Fodinicurvata sp. EGI_FJ10296: one gene and its partner. The protein of the gene in region 1 interacts with the protein of each later gene in a pairwise test. Links are inferred from orthologs where the notes say so. Each region holds a gene or a part of one and is shown on either strand. Other genes may lie near its edges.

What was found.
Region 2: the proteins of leuS (region 1) and ligA interact in binary tests that used the Escherichia coli proteins (3 or more experiments, as listed by UniProt). The link is inferred for Fodinicurvata sp. EGI_FJ10296 from one-to-one orthologs.

The regions. Positions count from the first base shown.
Region 1 is NZ_JBFCVL010000001.1:421,788-431,929, reverse strand. What follows is about bases 2,080-5,291. They hold leuS (leucine--tRNA ligase), read right to left. Parts: upstream 4,980-5,291; coding sequence 2,280-4,979; downstream 2,080-2,279. Other genes in these bases: ABZ728_RS01935 (DUF3576 domain-containing protein), read right to left, coding at 5,059-5,291; lptE (LPS assembly lipoprotein LptE), read right to left, coding at 2,080-2,296. In the rest of the region: ABZ728_RS01955 (ParB/RepB/Spo0J family partition protein), read left to right, coding at 1-549; holA (DNA polymerase III subunit delta), read right to left, coding at 606-1,682; more of lptE, read right to left, coding at 1,715-2,079; more of ABZ728_RS01935, read right to left, coding at 5,292-5,538; ABZ728_RS01930 (hypothetical protein), read right to left, coding at 5,642-6,796; ribA (GTP cyclohydrolase II), read right to left, coding at 7,061-8,347; ABZ728_RS01920 (winged helix-turn-helix domain-containing protein), read left to right, coding at 8,665-9,387; ABZ728_RS01915 (hypothetical protein), read right to left, coding at 9,449-10,081.
Region 2 is NZ_JBFCVL010000006.1:162,045-171,973, forward strand. What follows is about bases 3,205-6,203. They hold ligA (NAD-dependent DNA ligase LigA), read right to left. Parts: upstream 5,786-6,203; coding sequence 3,623-5,785; downstream 3,205-3,622. Other genes in these bases: ABZ728_RS14495 (helix-turn-helix transcriptional regulator), read right to left, coding at 3,205-3,570; recN (DNA repair protein RecN), read right to left, coding at 5,782-6,203. Outside these bases: ABZ728_RS14480 (TRAP transporter large permease), read left to right, coding at 1-316; ABZ728_RS14485 (NAD(P)-dependent oxidoreductase), read left to right, coding at 331-1,353; ABZ728_RS14490 (alpha/beta fold hydrolase), read left to right, coding at 1,460-2,515; more of ABZ728_RS14495, read right to left, coding at 2,455-3,204; more of recN, read right to left, coding at 6,204-7,545; outer membrane protein assembly factor BamD, read right to left, coding at 7,590-8,426; lpxC (UDP-3-O-acyl-N-acetylglucosamine deacetylase), read right to left, coding at 8,596-9,537. UniProt on the Escherichia coli protein: DNA ligase that catalyzes the formation of phosphodiester linkages between 5'-phosphoryl and 3'-hydroxyl groups in double-stranded DNA using NAD as a coenzyme and as the energy source for the reaction.

The DNA of each region.
Region 1 (10,142 bases):
CGCTGCCTGATCGACCAATTCGGCTATACCCAGGACGGACTTGGCCGAATGCTCGGCAAGAGCCGCAGTCATATCGCCAATACGCTGCGCTTGCTCGATCTGCCCGATGACGTGCTCACCTTGTTGAAGGAGCGGGCGCTGTCGGCCGGTCATGCCCGTGCGCTGCTGTCGCACCCCGACCAAGTTGCAGCGGCGAGGGTCGTGATCGATGAAGGCCTGACGGTCCGTCAGACGGAAGCCCTGGTCAAGGAAGCCCTGGCGCCTGTGGGTGAAAGCGGTGGCGATGACGCGCAAACGGGTGTTCCTGGCGACGATGTCGGCGCTTCAAGCCCGGACGCCGCGGCATTGTCCGGGGCCGCTTTGCGGAACAATGGCCAAAGATCCAAAGACGCCGATACCCTGGCCCTGGAACATGATTTGACCTCGGCCCTCGGACTCAGGGTGTCAATTGATGGCGACAAGTCCGGAGAATCGGGCCGGCTGACGATCCACTATTCCTCGTTCGACCAGCTCGACGATGTTATCCGTCGGATTAGGGGCGGCGGTTGATCGTCCTCGTGCCCGGCTGACAAGCGGGGCCGTGGGGGTTGCACGTCAGGGCCGGTTTATCGTCCCGGACGGCCGGACAATCGAGCAATCTGGAACAATGTCCGTTCGGCCAGCGAGACGTCAGGTATCCCGGTTGATTTGCACTGGATTTCTGCTTCCAGCAGGCGGTCCAGGGCCGACCGGAGCGAGGCTGAGCCCCAGCGGCCAACCTGGCTGATTACCCTGTCCCTGTGCTTCCAGAAAACGGGCGGCTTGATTTCCGCGACTGCCTTTGCAGCCGGCATCCCGGATTCCCGAGCATCGACGGCCGGAACCAGTTTGAGCAAATGGCGCTGTGCGGCCCGCAGGATCCCGACAGTCGTGGCGCCCTGTTCCAGACTTGCGTGGAAGGTTCGCCCGACGATGGCAATCGCGCCGTCAGCAACGGCCAATGCCAGATCGTCCAGCGACCGTTCAGCGGAATCGCCGACACATTGACGAACATCGTCCGCTGTAGCGTGGCGGCTCTCCGCCGTCGAGCCGGCTTCGCTCACGGGCTCGTCCAGATACAGCGCGATTTTCTCGATTTGCCGGCGGGCGACGGCCCTGTCGGATCCGATGGCATCCAACAGCACCTGATGCGCCTCGGTGTCGAGCATCAGACCATTCGCCCGAGCGGTTTCGGTGATGAAGCCACCCATAGCCGCGTTGTCGAGCGGATAACAGCCGATGGCAGCTACGCTGCTGCCGCTGGCCTCTGCTGCTTTCCGCAGCGCGGAGGATGGCTTCAGGTCACCGGCTTCGATCACCACCAGAACCTCGCCCGGCGCCGATGTCGCAAGATCGGCCAGGGCCGCCGCGACGGCTTCGGGGGCCTCGGTCAGTCGAACGACACGTTTGCCACCCAGCAGCGATGGACTGCGGGCCTCGTCGACCAGGCGGGCAGGATCGCCCTTCAGATCTCCCGCACGCAGGTTGACGATTGCGAGGCCTGTGTCCACCTTGTCCGGGCCGCTGCCTAGAAAAGCTTTGATGGCAGCAGATCCGCGGTCCGAGACGAGTCCGGCATCAGGGCCATAGAGGACGACGACAACGGTCTCTTGCGGCAGTCGGGACAGGTAGGCGTCGGCCTTGTTCGGTTGGATCTTAGCCAAGGCGCGCTCGCTTTCTGGCGCATGGGGAGCCGTTAAGGCGTCGGCTCTGCCGCGCGATTGGCCTGAACGGCGCTGAAATGCGTCGCCAGGGCGATGCGAATATCTTCAGCGGTCTGAACCAGAGCCCGTTCGCGCGCGTCCCGTTCCGCGCTCAGCGTTGCAAACTCGTCGTTCTGGCGGTTGTAGCTGGTGATCGTGCGCAGACTGCCGCTTGTCCCCTCGCCGCCGTCGAGAGAGGACAGCGTATACTGAGCCGCCATCGTGAGGTTTCTACGCGTTCCGCTGCGCCCGTCCTGAACCGCCAGATTCGCTTGCGATTCGGTCAATGTGACATTGAGGCGGTATCCGGGATCGACAGGGCGGCCGCGTGGATTGAGCATGCGGATGAGATAGGTCCGCAATTGCTGGCCTTCGCGCTCGGCGATCACCGAGACATCAATGGCTGCGAGCTCTTCTTCGGCGCCCGCACCGCCGAGTGTTCCGTAAACCGGCCTGAATCCGCAGCCGGCCAGAGCCGAAAGCCCGGCCAGCGCCATTCCGGCCTGCAACAGCTGCCGGCGGCTGACCGACGCCTGAGCTGGCGCCCGTTCCGCCGTGCTACGACGCGACGACATTGACGATCCTGTTCGGCACCACGATGACCTTTCGGATGGTTTTCCCATCAATGGCTTTTCGGACGGCGGACTCGGCCAACGCGGCGCTTTCCGCGGCCTCCTTCTCGACATCGCGCGGCAGATCCAGGGTCGCCCGGAGCTTTCCGTTGACCTGAATGCCCATTGTGACCGTGTCCTCGACGGTAAGGGCCGGATCGGCTTTCGGCCAGGGGGTGTCGATGACCAACGCGGAGCCATCCAGATGGGTCCACAGTTCGTCGGCGAGATGGGGCATGATCGGCCCCAGCATCAGAACAGTGGCCTCCAGGGCCTCTCGCAGGGCCCATGCCTCGCCCTCGCCGGTTCCCGGCAGGTCCGCGATGGCGTTGGTCAGTTCCCGCAGGCGGGCGACGGCACGGTTAAGCCGGAAGCCCTCGATGTCCTCGGTCACGCCGGCAATCGTGCGGTGGACAAAGCCGCGCAGGGCCCGGCCCCCGTCTGACATGGCCTGAGGCGCAGGCGTTCCCGCCTTGGGCAGTGGGCACTGCGGTTCGGTAACCAGCCGCCACAGGCGGCTGACATAGCGCCACGCCCCCTCGATGCCGCCGGATGTCCACTCCAGATCGCGTTCGGGCGGGCTGTCGGACAGCAGCAGCAGCCGCGCGGTGTCGGCGCCATAGGTCTCGACCACCGCTTCCAGGCCGACGACATTCTTCTTCGACTTGGACATCTTCTCCAGACGTCCCCGGACGACCGGTGTGCCGTCAGTTATCTTTACGAGCTGTCCGTCCCGTGTCTCGACCTCTTCCGGGTACAGCCAGGCGCCGGTACGGTCCCGGTAGGTCTCGTGACAGACCATCCCCTGGGTCATCAGGCCGGAAAACGGTTCCGTCGCCGACAGGTAGCCGCAATCGCGCAGCGCACGGGTGAAGAACCGCGAGTAAAGCAGGTGCAGAACGGCATGCTCGATACCACCGATATATTGATCGACCGGCATCCAGTAATCGACTGCCGCGCGATCCAGCGGCTGGTCAGAGGCCGGGCTGCAGAACCGGGCGAAATACCACGAGCTTTCGAAGAAAGTATCGAAGGTATCGGTCTCGCGGACCGCCGGCTGGCCCGTCTCCGGACAGGTGGTATATTTCCAGGTCGGGTGGTTTTCGAGCGGATTGCCGGGTTGGCTGAGATCGATATCCCGGGGCAACTCCACGGGAAGCTGATCTTCCGGCACCGGGACCATTGTCCCGTCCTCGCGATACATGACCGGGATCGGGCAGCCCCAGTATCGCTGGCGCGAGACGCCCCAATCCCGCAGGCGATAACGCGTGGATCCGGTTCCGCTGCCTTGTGCCTCCAGCGCTTCGATGACAATGCGTTTCGCAGCGGCGACATCGAGCGGGGCGTCGCCATGCAGCGCACCCAGATCGTAGCGATAGGCCGGCCCGTCGGCATCGACGAAGGCCGTGGCCTCGACATGGAACACTTTCTCGCTGCCGATCAGGCCGGTGGGATTGGCAGTGAAAGCAGCGCGCGTCCTGTCGTCCAGCGCTTCGGCCTCTTCTGCCGATAAGGCCCGAGTATCGGCTGGCCACAGGGCCGGGCGAACGGCAAGCCCATATTTCCGGGCGAAATCCAGATCGCGCTGATCATGGGCCGGGCATCCGAAGATCGCGCCGGTGCCGTACTCCATCAGAACGAAATTGGCGACATAAACGGGGAGCGTGCGCGCGGGATCGAGCGGATGACGCACCTTGAGCCCGGTATCAAATCCCTGTTTTTCGGCCTTCTCGATCGCCTCTTCGCTCGTTCCCTGACGGCGGCATTCGGCGACGAACGCCGCCAGAGCCTGGTCCCTGTCAGCCAGCGCCTCGGCCAGCGGGTGGTCTGGCGAAACGGCGCAGAACGAGGCCGCGAAAATCGTGTCGGGCCGGGTGCTGTAAACGTCCAGCGCGGCCGGCAGATCGCCAGAGCCTCTGTTGTGTCCTGCGCTTTCCGGAACGACAGGAAAAGTCACCGTGGCGCCCTGTGAGCGCCCGATCCAGTTTCGTTGCATCAGGCGGACACGATCTGGCCATTTGTCCAGGCTGTCGAGGCCGTCGAGCAGTTCGTCGGCGTATTGTGTGATTTTCAGGAACCACTGGGTCAGCTTGCGCCGCTCGACCGGCGCGCCAGTACGCCAGCCCTTCCCCTCGATCACCTGCTCGTTTGCCAGGACAGTGTTGTCTACCGGGTCCCAGTTGACCCAGCTTTCCTTGCGATAGGCCAGACCTGCCTTGAGGAAATCGAGAAACATCTTCTGTTCGTGCCGGTAGTAGTCGGGCGAACAGGTGGCCAGCTCGCGGTCCCAGTCATAGGACAGACCGATCAGCTTGAGTTGATCGCCCATCGTTCTGATATTCTCGTATGTCCAGTCGGCCGGATGAACATCGTTCTGAATGGCCGCATTCTCCGCCGGCAAACCGAAGGCATCCCACCCCATTGGATGCAGTACATTGTAGCCGCGCGCCCGGTAAAAGCGGGCCACAACGTCGCCGATGGCGTAATTGCGGACATGACCGACATGGAGCCGTCCCGACGGATAGGGAAACATTTCCAGGACGTAGTATTTTGGCCTGTCCGGGTCTTCGGTTACCGTGAAACTCTTACGGTCGGCCCAGATGTGCTGCCATTTTTCTTCGGTCTCGCGGAAATTGTATCGGGACATTGTTCACCAGTTGGAAATTCGACGCTGGACGGGAATCGAGCAGCGGGCCGTCGGATCGGGAAAGTGGACGCAATGGCATTTACAGCCGTTCGTAACGCCGTTCCCGGACCCGGGCCAGAATCGCGTCCTCGATCTCGGTGGCGGAACCGGGACGTGCCTCGACATCCGTCCACTCACCGGCCGCGTTCTGAATCTGGCGAAACGCCGTTACGTCAAGAGAGGCAGCGGACAATTCGCGGTCGCGGATCCTGACATTCAACCGCACCCGTTCCCCCGGCGACTCCGGCAGCGCGTACCAGTCGGTCAGGATCGTGCCGCCGAATGGATCGGCGGAACGGATCGGCATGAAGGACAGCGTATCGAGAGAGGCGCGCCATATGTCCGCGTTCACGCCGACATTGGACGGGGCGGGCCCCTCGCGGTCGCTGAAGATGACGACCGGTCCCTCGCTTTCCGGCGCTGGGGTATCGAACATGCCGCATCCGGCGACGAAGAGCCCGGCGAAAGCGAGAACGACCCCGGCCGGGACGCGACGGCAATGGTGCCTGTGTCTGGTCATGATGACGATTAATCAGAAATTGCCGTTGCGTTCAAGAGCGACAGCACATCGACCGGCTGAGAATGCCGACAAACGGGGCCCCACCCAATGGACGATCGAGAGTTCAGGTCCCTGACTGCGCTTCGTAGCGATCAAGGGCGCGCGCCATGGCCGCCGCGATGTCCTCGCCGCCCGGCCCTCCGGCCCACCGGTCGGCCGACGCCGGTGTCTCGGGCGCTTCATCGGCCTCATCCCGCATTGGACCGCCCGGATTGTGTCCCTGAACTGTCGGATCCTGCGTGGTCGGGACATCTGCGCCGGCACCCGCAGGGTTCAAACCGAGTGCCATTGCCCGCATGACGGCTTCGGTACGGTAGTCAATGCGGCCATCGCTACCATGACCGGTGCTTTCAGCGACGGCCGGGCTCGCCGCAGCGTCCGAGTCATCGGGCGATGCGCCGCCCGGGGACGGTGATGGGCGGCCTGGTCGGTCGATCGTAACCGTGCGTGGCCCGGTATCGCTGCGTCCAAGGGGGAAAAAGGTGACTGTTTCGCGGACGGTACCGGCATTACCTGGGGCACCTGTCTCCGGTCCGGTCGGCTCCCGGACCCCTGCCAACTGCTCCGTTGCGCCCGATCCCGGGTTTGCCGCACCCGGGTTATTGCTGCCCAGGGCAAGGGTGCCGGCCCAATGTTCCGGCCCAGCGTCGGTTGTGCCCGCACGGGCGTGCCCGGTTGATCCCTGTTCCGTTCCCCGGGCCATCGCCGGGCTGGGTGTTTCAGCCGACGGACCCGTGCCGGACGCCGCTGCCCAATGGCGGGGTTCCCGTGCGTCGTTCCGGTCCGCCACTGCGTCCGCGCCCCTGCCGGTTACGGCGGTGTAAATGTGCCCCATGGGGTCGTTGCCGGTCGTTTCCTCGATCATCGCCGAGGCGACGCCGCCTGCCAAACCCAGAGGGCCGCCGAAGACGCCGGCGCCAAGAACCCGCGAAACCGGTTTGATCTCGTCGCCACTGATATCGCGATAGATCGTGCCGACAACGGGCAGATGGTGGAGTGGGTTGACGATGTCCATGAAATCGCCAAACCCGAAAGATGTGTCCGCCGCTGGGGCGTTGGCCGCTGGGGTGTTGGGCGATCCGCCCGCCCGGGTGGCCGCCGCCGGCGTCTCGGACCCCGGACGGTCCGACCGGGGTCGCTCGGCCCCGGCGCGGTCCGAAAACTGACGCGCCGTTGTTGTGCCCCCGGCGGCCCAATGCTGACTGACATCGATCGACATGATTGTATCTCCGGTGACTCCGAGCCGGCCGAAGCGACTGACATTCGGGTCGAACAGGCCCTCGACCATGAATCAAAGCAAGAGATGTGCCAGTGCGACCGGAGAACGATGGAACGCCGAAATATGCGACCGGTCTACGTCGGGAAGCGCCGTACTCGGGGGTACTGCGGGGGCAGGCGGGCAATGATTGCCCATCGGACGCCCACTAGGGGCGCCGTCTTCCCGGCATAAACTGCCGGGTGGGAGGATAGTACCGGAGCCCGTTCAAAGCAGAATGTGGCCACTGCGATCGCGTTTGGTGCGAAGATAGAATTCGTTGTGACCGTTGGCCGGGAATTCATGGGCCACCCGTTCGGCAACGTCGATGCCGAATCTCTGCAGTTGAGCCACCTTGTCGGGGTTGTTCGTCAGCAAGCGAACCGATTCGACCCCCAGCAGATCGAGCATCCTGACTGCGGGGCGATAGATTCGTTCGTCGGCGTCATAGCCGAGCATTTCGTTGGCATCGACGGTGTCGAAATCATCATCCTGAAGCCGATAGGCGCGGAGCTTGTTGATGAGACCGATGCCACGCCCTTCCTGAGCGAGATACAACAGCACCCCGCTGCCGGATCGCGCAATTTCGGCGATCGCGCCGCGCAGCTGTTCGCCGCAGTCGCAGCGCATCGACCCCAGCAAATCGCCGGTAAAACATTCCGAGTGAAGGCGAATCAGCACGGGAGCGCTGGTATCCGGCGACCCGATCACGATCGCCAGATGCTCTTGTCCGCCGTCGGTCGGCCGAAAGGCGACGACTTCCGTGGCATGTGCAAGATCAAGCGGGACCCGGGCGCGCGCCACGGGGTAGAGGCTGCGGGCGCCGTAATCCTCGTACTGGTCGATGTCGAAGGCCGTGACGGAAAGGCAGTCTGTTTTTGACAGAAGCCGCTCTACCCCCAGGGGACGATCGATCGGCGCGACCACGACCGCCGGCAGCAGCCGTGCCAGTTTTGCCAGCCGGACCGTCGCCAGCGCACCATCCTGAGAGGTGGTAACCGGATCCGGTCGAATGATCCGTTGCTGCAGTCCGTCGAGCGCACTGGGCGCGACACGCTCAAGCGGGTCGGCGAGAGCCCGGACCAACCCGGCCGACGGAGCATCGGTGCCGGGAGTCAATGTCATGACGCCTGCGGCCGCGACCTCGGCGGCATCACCACCGACCGGATCCGCTGTTCGGGCTTCGGCCAGACCGAGGGCAATGGCACGCTGCAGTGTGATCGCAATCGAAAGCGGACCGCCGCTCAGCTCCGCCAGGCGTGTCAGGACCGCATCCGAAGCGTTCTCGCATGCAACGGCCAGCAGGGCAGGTCCGCGATCCGGCCGCACGAGGACGAAATCTCCCCGGCGAAGGTCCCCCATCGCGCGATCGACCGCGCGCAATGAGGCTTGCCGATCGCTCAGCATGCCGATCGGCCGCGATACAGTCCCGGCGTTCTGATCCCGAGGCGACTCCGGCTGCGTTGCCGGAGGAGCCTGCTTTGCGGACGGTGGGGAACCGTCTGATCTGTTCATACGCCGCGATATCCCGTCGTGTGGCTGGTCGTGCCCCAGGCCGTGCAGCTGCTGGGCCGGTAGCGGTTTCGCCCGCGCCTTGCCACCTGTCAAGCGTGGCACGCGAGCAACCTGATGTCCTGTTGCGGCAGATATGGGCGTTGGCCCGCGTACCTTCAATCGCACCGACAGGCGATCCGGGTCTGTCACCTGACCCGTTAACAAGATAGGATTCGCACATTGAGAGCAACAACAGCGGCCTTCGGTACCGATACCTGCAGTGTCGCCGGCCCTGGCCGCAACCAGGATCGTGTACCGGAAGGAATGGACCGGGCAACATGGAAAAGCGTCAGACAATCCTCGTCGTGGCCGAAGAAACGATCCTGATCGACGTTCTGGGCGACGCGCTGCAGGGAGACGATATTCTGCAGCTGCGCCACGCTGCGGCGGCGGATGCCGCACTGAAATATCTGGAGGAGGACCCCGTCGACGTCGTCCTCCTCTGCGCTCCGGCAGCGGCCCCCGATCCACAAAGCGCCATTTCGGCATTGTGGCACGATATCCGCGCCATCTCGCCATCGGTGCCGATCGTCGTGATGACGACGGATCCCGAAGCCCTCCGGCCGCCCGGCGACGAAGCGGAGGACGCCTGGGATGCCGTCGTCTGTCCGGTCAGACTTGCGACATTGATGGCGGTGCTGCGGGCCAGTCTGGTGCGTGAGGGTCCGGGCGCCCGATCCGTGGTCCTCGGACCCTTCCATCTGGATCCGGGCGCAAAGGTGATCGAGGACGGCGAAAAAGGGACCAGCGTTCGGCTGACGGAAAAGGAGACCGCGATTCTGGTCTTTCTCAGCAGTCGGATTCATGGACCGGTTACGCGCGATACACTCCTTGGCGAGGTGTGGGGCTATAATGATCGCGTGACGACACACACACTGGAAACCCATATCTATCGTCTGCGCCGCAAACTGGAGGCGCTCGGACCCGAAGGACCGGGACTGGTGCATACCGAGCCCGGTGGCTATCGCTTGAACGTGAATGGCGCGGCCACGCTGGCCTAACGGCTCTGACGCTCGCCGCTGTCGTGGGCTTCGGTGGGGGCTCCGACTTCAATCGGGGGCGTCAGTCTCGGGCGTGAGGTCCAGTGTCACCGGCAACCGACGTCCCGGAGACGGCGCGCCAGTCCCACCCCCCCGTTACGAGGCCCGAGCCGCCAGTATCGCCATCATCACCGGTGTCGATGCCCAGAGCGGACAGGTTGGCACGGGTGACATCGTCGAGGACGAGGTCATTGCGCCGCGCCGCGGCGGCTGCCCGGCTCAGAACCATGTCGAATTCGTCCAGCGTGCTTTCCAGCTTGACGCTTGAGTTCGACGAATCGAGACGGACGGTCATCCAGCCTTCGGAACGGTCGCGCTTTGTCGAGAAATACTTGACCGACATATCGGTCAGTTCCTGCCACCGAAGAGACCGCCCGAGCGGGCCCGATACTCGAAGGCCCACATTGTCGACCGTTACGGCGGTGGCATGGCGCATGGCCGTTCTGATCAGGAACGCAGCAAACACGGTCAGTATCGACCCCAGCACGATGCCGGGAATCCAGTGGACGTCGACCAGAACCATTGGAAGACCGGCCATAACGGCGCCGGCCCCGCCGCGAAGATAGTCTCCGACCAATGGTGATCTGCGATAGCGCAGCACCGTGGCGGTATCGGCACCAGAGGGCGGTGAATGTTGACGCAGGTTTTCAGGCATAGTCGACAGATACCAGCCGCCGTTGCCGAAGGAAAGGCTGCAGAGAGTCGAAGCGCGCCCG
Region 2 (9,929 bases), on another replicon or contig:
CCTGCTGGTGCTGGGGCTGTTCATGGAGCCGATCGCGGCGATGACGATCATCGTTCCGATCCTGTTACCGATCGTTGCCGCCATCGGCCTCGATCCCGTTCAGTTCGGCATTATCGTGGTTCTGAACCTGATGCTGGGCCTGTTGACGCCGCCGGTCGGCCTTATCCTTCACGTGCTGTCCAAAGTCGGAGACATGCCGTTCGAACACTGCGTGAGGGCGGTTCTTCCATTCTTCATTCCGTTGGGCATCGTACTGATACTGGTCACATTCATTCCGGCCGTCAGCCTTTGGCTGCCGACGCTGGTATATCGGTGATGCAGGAGCCGACAATGAACACCATTGCCGTAACCGGTGCTGCGGGCGTCGTCGGATCGGTCCTCGTGGAACACCTGTCGCGGGCCGGTCACCGCGTGGCGGCGATCGATCACCGCGCGCCGCCCCAAGCTCTGGCGTCGTGGTGGCAGGAGGTCCAGTCCGAAGGTGGCGCATTGGTGACGCCGATCGAGGCAGACATACGCGACGCGAGCGCCCTGACGCAGATCTTTGGCGACACGAAAGTCGGCGGCGTCATCCATATGGCTGCTGTCACGGCCGGGCCCGAACGCGAGAGCCACGACCCGGAAAGCATCGTCGATATCAATGTCGGTGGTACGCTTGCCGTCGCGCGGGCCATGCGCGCCAACGGCATCCAACGGCTGGTTCACGTTTCCTCCAATGCCGTCTATGGCCCGGTCGTCTACGAGACCGATCTGATAGACGAGGACAAGACCGTACCGCGGCCGGCGGCCCTTTATGGAGTGACGAAGCTCGCCGGTGAGGGGCTTATCCGCCGGCTTGGCGACCTGTGGAGCATGAATGTCACGATCGCGCGGCTCAGCTCCGTGTTCGGCCCATGGGAGCATGCCACCGGTGTCCGCGACACCCTGAACCCGATCTTTCAGGCGACCGTTGCCGCGCTTTCGGACCGGCCCGCCCGCTTTACCCGGCCCTGCCGCCGGGACTGGATTTACAACCGCGATGTCGCCGATGCGCTTGTACGCCTGTTGTCGGCTGAAACCCTGAAGCACCCGATCTATCACGTGGGCCCGGGTCCGGATGCCGTATGGTCGGTCGAGGACTGGTGCGTTCTGCTGGCCGGGCGGTATCCGAGTTTCGTGCATGGTCTGGTCGACGAACCGGGTGCTGCGACCATAAATCTGCACGAGCTGGCAGACCGCGCGCCGATGTCGACGACGCGCCTTGTCGCGGACACTGGATTTCAGCCGTCGTACACACCAGAGCTGGCCTTCGCCGACATGATGGCCTGGGTGGAGAAGTTTCCGGCGTTTCTGCATGTGCCGACTGAGAAGTAGAAAGCCGGGCTCCGGAGGTACTGAATCGTGATTCAGGTCGCCAGCGGTCAGCGTGACGCGTCATTCATTCCGGCAGCGTCACCATTTCCGCTTCGGAGTCCGTGCCATGAAACCATCCCTTTCGCCTGCCCTTGTCGTTCTGGGCCTTTTTGGTGCCTCGTTTCCGGCTGCTGCCGCTGTCGGGTTTACTGAAATTGCGGTTGCCGATCCGCATGGCGATCGGCCGCTTGAAGTCGCTGTCTGGTATCCGGCAGAAGCGGGCCCGGAACCGATACAGCTGGGTGAGAACCCGGCATTCTTCGGGGTCTCTGTACTTCCCGACGCGCCTGTACGTCCGGGCGCGCGGGATCGTCCGTGGCCGTTGGCGGTGCTCTCGCACGGCTATGGCGGTAACTGGACCAATCAGGTCTGGCTGGCCGACCTGCTGGTCGAACGGGGATTCGTCGTGGCGGCGCCGAACCATCCCGGCACCACCACCCGCGATCGGGACTCCAGCCAGGCTGCCCGCCTTTGGGCGCGCGCAACCGACATCAGCCGAACCATCGACGCCGTTTCGACCTTCGACGGATTTGACGGGCGTGTTTCCGACGACCGGGTCGCCGTGATCGGGCATTCGCTGGGCGGGTTGACGGCGATGCAGGTGGCCGGGGCTCGTTTCGATGTCGATCGTTTCGAAACCGATTGCGTTGACCGGCCGGAACTGGAAGCCTGCGACCTGTTCGATGCCATCGGCGCCGGGCGATTACATGCCGATCGCGCGGCTTTGGCCGAAAGCCGGCATGACGACCGCGTCGGGGCTGCTGCCGTGCTGGATATCGGCATGGCGCGGGGGCTGACGCCAGACAGTCTGGCCGTGGTCGATGTGCCGGTTCTGGTCGTCAGTGCGGCGGCGGACACGCCCGCCATACCGGCCGAACTGGAATCGGAATATCTGACCCGTCATCTTCGAATGGGCCTGTATCATCGTGCCGAGGGGGCTGCGCATTTTTCCTTTCGGCGCCGTTGCAAGCCCGGTGCGATCGACATGCTGGAAGCCGAGGCGCCGGGCGATGGCGTCGTTTGCCGCGATGCGCCGGATGCCGACACCGATCGCGCGGAAATTCATCGCATGGTCGGCGGATTGCTGGCGGACTTTCTTTCCGATGCGCCAGGCTTGGAATAGGGCAGCCCGGGCTGTGTTTCCGGCGCCGCCTTGCTGCGGAATTCGGTTGGGCTTTGGCCGAATGTTCGTCGGAATTCACGGTTGAAGTTCGATTTCGTCTGGAACCCGCAATCGAACATGATCTCTGTAACCGACATGTCGGTTTCACGGAGCTGCCGCGCCGCCCGGTCAATCCGGAAGCCGTTGACCAGTTGGGAAACATTCCGGTTGCCGCGGCGATTGACGGCGCCCGAGATCCGACGCGCAGGTATCTTCAGGCGCCGCGCGATCCGGTCGAGCGTCAGATCGGGGTCGCGGTACAGTTGAAGATCGGTCATCAGCGTATCGAACGCCAGGATTACCGCGTCGTCTTCCCCGGCATCCCCGGATTGTGGGCGGTCGTCCGGGGTCTCCGCCGGCCGCGGCGCGGGTTCTTCCATTAGTGCGGCCGCGACGGCCAGACACCCCAGCACAACAAAATGTGCATATCCGACAATGAGGCGGGCATGCCGGCCTTCTGCCACGGCGAAATCAATGGCGATGGCGATGTCGACGACCCCCGATCCAGCCATGGCGAGGCCGGCGATCAGGAACGACAGCCGCGAAGTGGCCGTCGCTTCGAGCCGTGAACAAACGAGGGTGTCGGCCCCGGGCGCGACGAGCCGCACCAGTTGAACCCCGTAGCCGAGAAAGATGATGCCGATGGCGGCATCGATTGGCAGCGGCCAGATGGGATGGATGACCAGCATGGCCGCAACGGTAAGTGGGGGCAGGCTATGCAGCCATGGCCTTGCGACTGCGCGTGTTCCGGGCTCGGTCAAGCGGGTGAAGACCCGCCAGACCAGGGGCGGCATCGAGGCGGCCAGCAAGGTCTGCGCGATGCCGAGCAGCGCCCCGTCATACCGCCAGCGCAACCCGCCGATGACGATCAGGATTGCCGAGACCGCCAACATGATCGTAATCGGCGTGAAAAGCCCGAACCAGCGTTTGCCCCGTCCTCGTCTGGCGATAATCACGGCGGTCAACAGCAGGACCGCGATGAAAGCCGGTAGCGCGAAGGGGGGCTGACTGGGCATCAGATGGCGGGTCCGCGGGGCAATGGTGGCTGGCACCGGACACGTGACGGCTTCAGGCCTGTTCGTCGATCATGGTGCGCCACTCTTCTTCCGACAGCACGGTAACGCCCAGTTCTCGCGCCTTGGCCTCTTTTGACCCGGCATCGGCGCCGACGACGACGAAGTCGGTTTTTTTCGAGACCGAGCCGGCGACCTTCGCGCCCAGCATTTCCGCGCGGGCCTTGGCCTCCGGGCGACTCATGGTTTCCATGCTACCGGTAAAGACGATGGTTTTGCCGCGGATCGGCGTGTCGCCAGCGCCGGAATCCGGTGCTTCGAACGGTTCCACCGTGACGATGCCGGCAGTCGGCTCACCGTCACCGGCCGCACCGGCAAGCGTGTCGAGAAGCTCGCGGTTATGGGGTTCGTGGAAGAAGGCCACGATTTCCTCGGCCATGACCCGGCCGATCTGGTCGATATCCGTCAATTCGCGAAAGGCGGCGCCGTCGGGATCGGCGGCGGCTTCCATCGCGGCGCGGAACGCGGGCCAGGTGCCATAGACGCGCGCCAGAAGCCGGGCGGTCGCCTGTCCGACATGGCGTATCCCCAGCGCATAGATGAACCGGTCCAGTGGAATGCGGCGACGTTCGTCTATGGCCGCGAACAGTTTCTTCACCGATTTCGGACCCCAGCCCTGCCAGTTGCCCAGCGGCGGATGATCCTTGAAGCCCCGCTCGTTGCGGTCCTGCAGCGTGAAGATATCGACCGGCGTTGTGACGATGCCGCGATTGTGGAACTGCTCCATGGTCCGCCCGCCAAGCCCTTCGATATCGAAGGCATCGCGGCTGACGAAGTGTTTCAGGCGTTCCTTGGCCTGGGCGGGGCAGATCAGACCACCGGTGCATCGGCGGACGACCTCGCCCACGGGCCGAACCGCTTCCGATCCGCAATCGGGGCAATGGTCGGGCATTTCGAACCGTTCGGCGCCGACGGGGCGGCGCTCCAGAACGACGCCGACGATCTGCGGAATCACGTCGCCGGCACGCTGGACGATGACGGTATCGCCCTTGCGCACGTCCTTGCGGGCCATTTCGTCTTCGTTGTGCAGGGTCGCCCTGCTGACCACCACGCCGCCGACCGTGACCGGTTCCAGTTCGGCGACCGGCGTCAGCGCTCCGGTGCGGCCGACCTGAATGGAAATGTTGTTCAGGATGGTGTGGGCCTGCTCGGCGGGGAATTTATGCGCGATCGCCCAGCGCGGCGCGCGCGAGACATAGCCCAGCCGCTCCTGCCAGTCGAGCCGGTCTACCTTGTAGACGACGCCGTCGATTTCATAGGCATAGGTTGCCCGTTCCTCCGCGATGCGGTGATAGTGGGCCAGAAGTTCCTCAGCCGAATGGCAGAGCGCGGCGGGCTCGTTCAGCGCGAAACCCCAGTCGGCAAATCGCGCGCGCACACCCGACTGCGTTTCGCCCAGCGGCGCGCTGATCTCTCCCCAGGTATAGGCAAAGAACCGCAACGGCCGGTCGCGCGTGATCGCGACGTCGAGCTGACGCACCGATCCGGCGGCGGCGTTGCGGGGGTTGGCGAACACGGTCCGGCCGGCGGCCGCCTGACGCTCGTTCAATTCCCTGAAGTCGTTTCGCGTCATGTAGATCTCGCCGCGGATTTCGACGACGGCGGGGGCGTCCTTCAACGTCTTGGGCAGATTGTGGTCGTCGATGGTCTGGACATTGCGGGTGATGTCCTCGCCCTCCTGGCCGTCGCCGCGCGTTGCGGCCCGTACCAGAACGCCGTCTTCATAGCGCAGCGAGCACGAAAGCCCGTCCACTTTGGGTTCGGCGATCATGGCCAGCCCGGCGTCATCCGCCAGCGAAAGAAAGCGCCGGATGCGGGCGATGAAATCGACGACGTCACTCTCTTCGAACGCATTGCCGAGCGACAGCATGGCCACGCGGTGGCGCACCTTGGCGAACCCGGCCGCCGGGGCGGCGCCGACCCGCTGGGTCGGGCTGTCGGCCGTTCGAAGCTCGGGAAACCACGCCTCCACCGCCTCGATCCGGCGGCGAAGGGCGTCGTACTCGGCGTCGTCGATTTCCGGCGCGTCCTGCTGATAGTAGGCCCGGTCATGATGGGCGATCGCTGCCGCCAAAACGGCATGCTCCGCCGCTGCCTCGTCGGCGGTCAGATCGCTGACATCCTTGTCGGCATAGGTATCGGGGAGTGTGCCGGTCATGCCGATTTTCCGGTGGTGCCGCGCCCGCCTTTTCTCTTGCCGGGCGGGGCGGGGTGATGGGCCATGAGGCTGTCGGCGGCGGCGCGGGCGGCATCGGTCACGGCTGCGCCGGACAGCATACGGGCAATTTCCTCCCGCCGCTCGACCAGGTCAAGCGGGCGCACCACCGTCGCCAGACTTTCCTGTGAATCCTCGGCCACACCGCCCGTGGTTGGCGCCGTCTTCTCGACCTTGGCATGGCTTTCGGCCCGCGCGGCAACCTGTGGACTATGGGTGACGACCAGTATCTGCGATCCGGTGGCCAACCGGCCGAGACGCTCGCCCACCGCGTCGGCGACGGCGCCGCCGATGCCGGTATCGACCTCGTCGAACACCAGTGTGGGCGCGGCGCCGGCCTGTCGCTGGCCCTCGGCCAGAACGACCTTGAGCGCCAGCATGAACCGCGCCAGTTCGCCGCCGGAGGCGATCCGGTTAATCGGCCCGGGTGTCGTTCCGGGATTGGTTGCAACCAGAAAGGTGACCCGATCGGTGCCGGATGGCCCCCATTCACGTTCGGACACCGCTTCGACGGAGGTCTCGAAGCGGGCCTTGTCGAGCTTCAGCGGCGGCAATTCAGCCGCCATCGCCCGGTCCAGACGTTCGGCAGCCTGGCGGCGGTATTCCGCCACGACGGCGGCGGCATCTTCGTAAGTCTTTCTGGTTTCGGCTTCGGTGGCGGCGAGGCCGCCAAGCCGGTCGTCCTGGGAATCGATCAGGGCCAGCCGATCAGCGACGGCCTTGTGCAACGCGGCGAGTTCGGTAACCGGAACGCGGTGCTTGCGGCCCAGATCCCGTAATGCGTGAAGCCGGTCATCGATGCGTTCGAGTTCGCGGCTGTCCAGATCCATGTCCGCGCCGACCGATTCCAGTTCCGTGCGCACCTCTTCCAGCTCTGCCAGTGCGCGGTCGATCCCCTCGATGACGGCATCGAACCGGTTGCCGGCCTGTCCGCCGACCCGATCAAGCGCCTTCTGGGCGGTGACGACACCCGATACGGCACCCTTGTGGCCGCTGATGCCTTCGAGCGCCGCGTTGATGGCGGTTGCGATCTTCTCGCGATTCATCAGGAAGGTGCGCTGTTCGACCAGCCGATCCTCTTCGCCTTCCTCCGGCGTCAGGGCGTCGAATTCTTCCAGCGTCAGGCGTAGATATTCTTCTTCCCGTCGGGCTTCTTCGGCTTGGCGTTCGGCGTCGGCCCTGGCCTTTGCTGCCGAACGCCACGCGGTCCAGGCGCCGGCCGTGGTCTGCAGCGCGGCATCCAGTCCGGCAAAAGCATCGAGCACATCGATATGGGTGCGCGCATCCAACAGGCCGTGGGTTTCGAACTGCCCATGCACTTCGACCAGCAGATCGCCGACGGTTCGAAGCATGCCGATACTGACGGGCTGGTCGTTTATATGGGCCCGGCTGCGGCCGTCCTGTCCGACGGTGCGCCGCAGGACAAGGCGATCGCCGTCATCGGTCCGCAGACCCTGGTCGGCCAGAACGTCGTGAACGCGATGGGTGTTGTGAATATCGAATTCGGCCGTCACCGATGCCCGCTCGGCGCCCTGACGAACCAGTCCGCTATCGGCCCGGCCGCCAAGCGCCAGACCCAGGGCATCCAGCAGGATCGATTTTCCGGCACCCGTTTCTCCGGTCAAGGCGGTCAGTCCGGTGGAAAAGGAAACCGTCAACCGTTCGATCAGAACGATGTTCTGGATCGTCAGGGCGGTGAGCATCGGCCGGTCCCGGTTGTAATCAGCGGATCATTGGAGACGGATCATCAGAATATCGCGTCCAGCGTCCGCTCAACGAATCCGCGTTCGTCCGGTGGGCGCACGCCTTCATCGACCAGAAGTGCATAGCTGTCGATATACCAGTCGCTGCCGGGATAGTTGTAGCCCAGCACAGAGGCGGAGACACGCGCCTGCTCGCGCAGCCCCAGAGCCAGGAAGGCCTCTACCAGTCGGTGAAGCGCTTCGGGCACGTGGGTCGTGGTATCGTAATCCTCGATCACGGTGCGGAATCGGCCTATGGCGCCGTTATAATGCCCTTGCTCAAGATAATATCGGCCGACGGTCATTTCCTTGCCGGCGAGTTGATCAAGCGTCAGATCGTATTTGAGCTCCGCGTCCCGCGCGTATTCGGATTCCGGGAACCTGTTGATCAGGTCTTCCAGGGCATCCATCGCCCGTTGCGTCATGGCCTGATCGCGGTCCACGTCAACGATTTGCTCATAGTAGCTCAGGGCCTTGAGATAATAGGCATAATCGACATTGGGATGACCGGGATGAAGCTGAATGAAGCGGTCGAGCGTCTCGATCGCCTCGTCGTAATCGCGATTCTCGTATCGCGCGAAGCCGGCCATGATCTGCGAGCGCGTCGACCATTCGGAATAGGGATGCTGGCGCTCGACCTCGTCGAAGAGCTGAGCGGCCGTGCGATACGAGCCCGATTCCAGCGTATCCTGGGCCTCGGCATAGATGTTTTCCGGCGGCCTTTCGACATAGGCTGCTTCTTCGTCGGATGACGCGCAGGCCGCCAGGCCGACGCTTAGGGCGATCGCGATCGCTAAGCGTGCCGTGGCTGATGTCGAGCGCCTTGAAACCGGTCTATTCATCGTCGAAACCCTGCATACTCGAAGGTGAGTCCCGCCGGACACGGCGCCTGTATAGCACGGAGTAGGCATCCCCGCACAAGCCCCGTTCGTCTCGCCGTCCGGAGTGTGGACCGATCATCGGGCCGCAGATGTGGTGAGGGAAGGGGACCGGTCCGGAACGCGCAGCCGCTCATGCGATAGCGGCCAGGCTCCTGTATTCGTGTGTCACCGGTGCCTCGAACGGCACGTCCGCCGTGTCGTAGCACCAGGCGGAGTCGTCCGCGAACAGCGTCCGAAGCAGCAGATTGTTCAGCGCGTGACCCGACCGGACGCCGTGGAAATGTCCGACAATTGGCGCGCCAGCCAGATAAAGATCGCCGATGCTGTCGAGGATCTTGTGGCGGACGAATTCGTCGGCGAACCGCAGGCCGCCAGGGTTCATGATACCCGCGTCATCATCGACGACGATCGCGTTCTCCAGACTGCCGCCCTTGGCGAGACCACTGGCCTGCAGCGCTGCGACATCGCGGAGGAAACCGAATGTCCGGGCCGGTGCGATGGACTCGGCAAAAAGGTCCGTCGTCAGATGGATGCTGCCGCGTTGGCGCCCGACCGAAATCGCCTGGAAGTCGATTTCCATCGTGAACTGGCAGGTTGCTGAAGGCGATATGGCTACCGAGCGATTGCCGTCAGCCACGGACACCGTTTTCAGGACGCGGATGACATTGCGGCTTGCCGGCAGCGTGCGCCTTCCGACGGCGTCGAACAGCCGGACGAATGGGGCGGCCGATCCGTCCATGACCGGCACTTCCGGGCCTTCGATCTCGATCAGGGCGTTGTCGATACCGCAGCCGCGCAGCGCCGCCATCAGATGCTCGACGGTGGCGATCGACGCGCCGTACTCATTTGAAATCACGGTGCAGAGCCGGGTGTCCGTCACGGCATCCCAGCGGGCGTGAATAATCCGTTCGTCGATTCCCGTCCGGCTGGTGCCGGCGGCAAGATCGGTACGCACGAAAACAATGCCGGTATGACCGTCGGCGGGTTTGACGACCATGCGGATCGGCAGACCCGAATGGAGACCGATGCCCGACACCGGGACCGGCGAGCGTAGCGTTTTCTGGCCGGTCATGCCGGGAAGGGGTCCGTCGAATGCCAAGTTACGATCCTGCTTGTCGTCGCGATGTCGGTAACAAATAATTCGGTGCCGGTGAATATCCGCATCACCACGTGAACGGCGTTATGGCTAGCAAAGCCGGCGCAAAAGGCCAAATCACTCTTTGTTACGCATTGTTACCGCGTCCATTCGCAGGAGCGGTCGGTGCCGATGGGAGGTACGGGACGGACCTCAAAGTCAAACTGACCTGGCACTACATTGACCTCGAACGAAATCGCCCACCCCCAGGGAGATGAGGGTGGGCGTTCGAGCGCGATAGTGAAAAGGATCAAGGACTCGGTCGACCCTCATCTATAAGTAGTATTTACTTGGCGAAAATGCAACGAATTTTTTTGAACCCCGCCGCC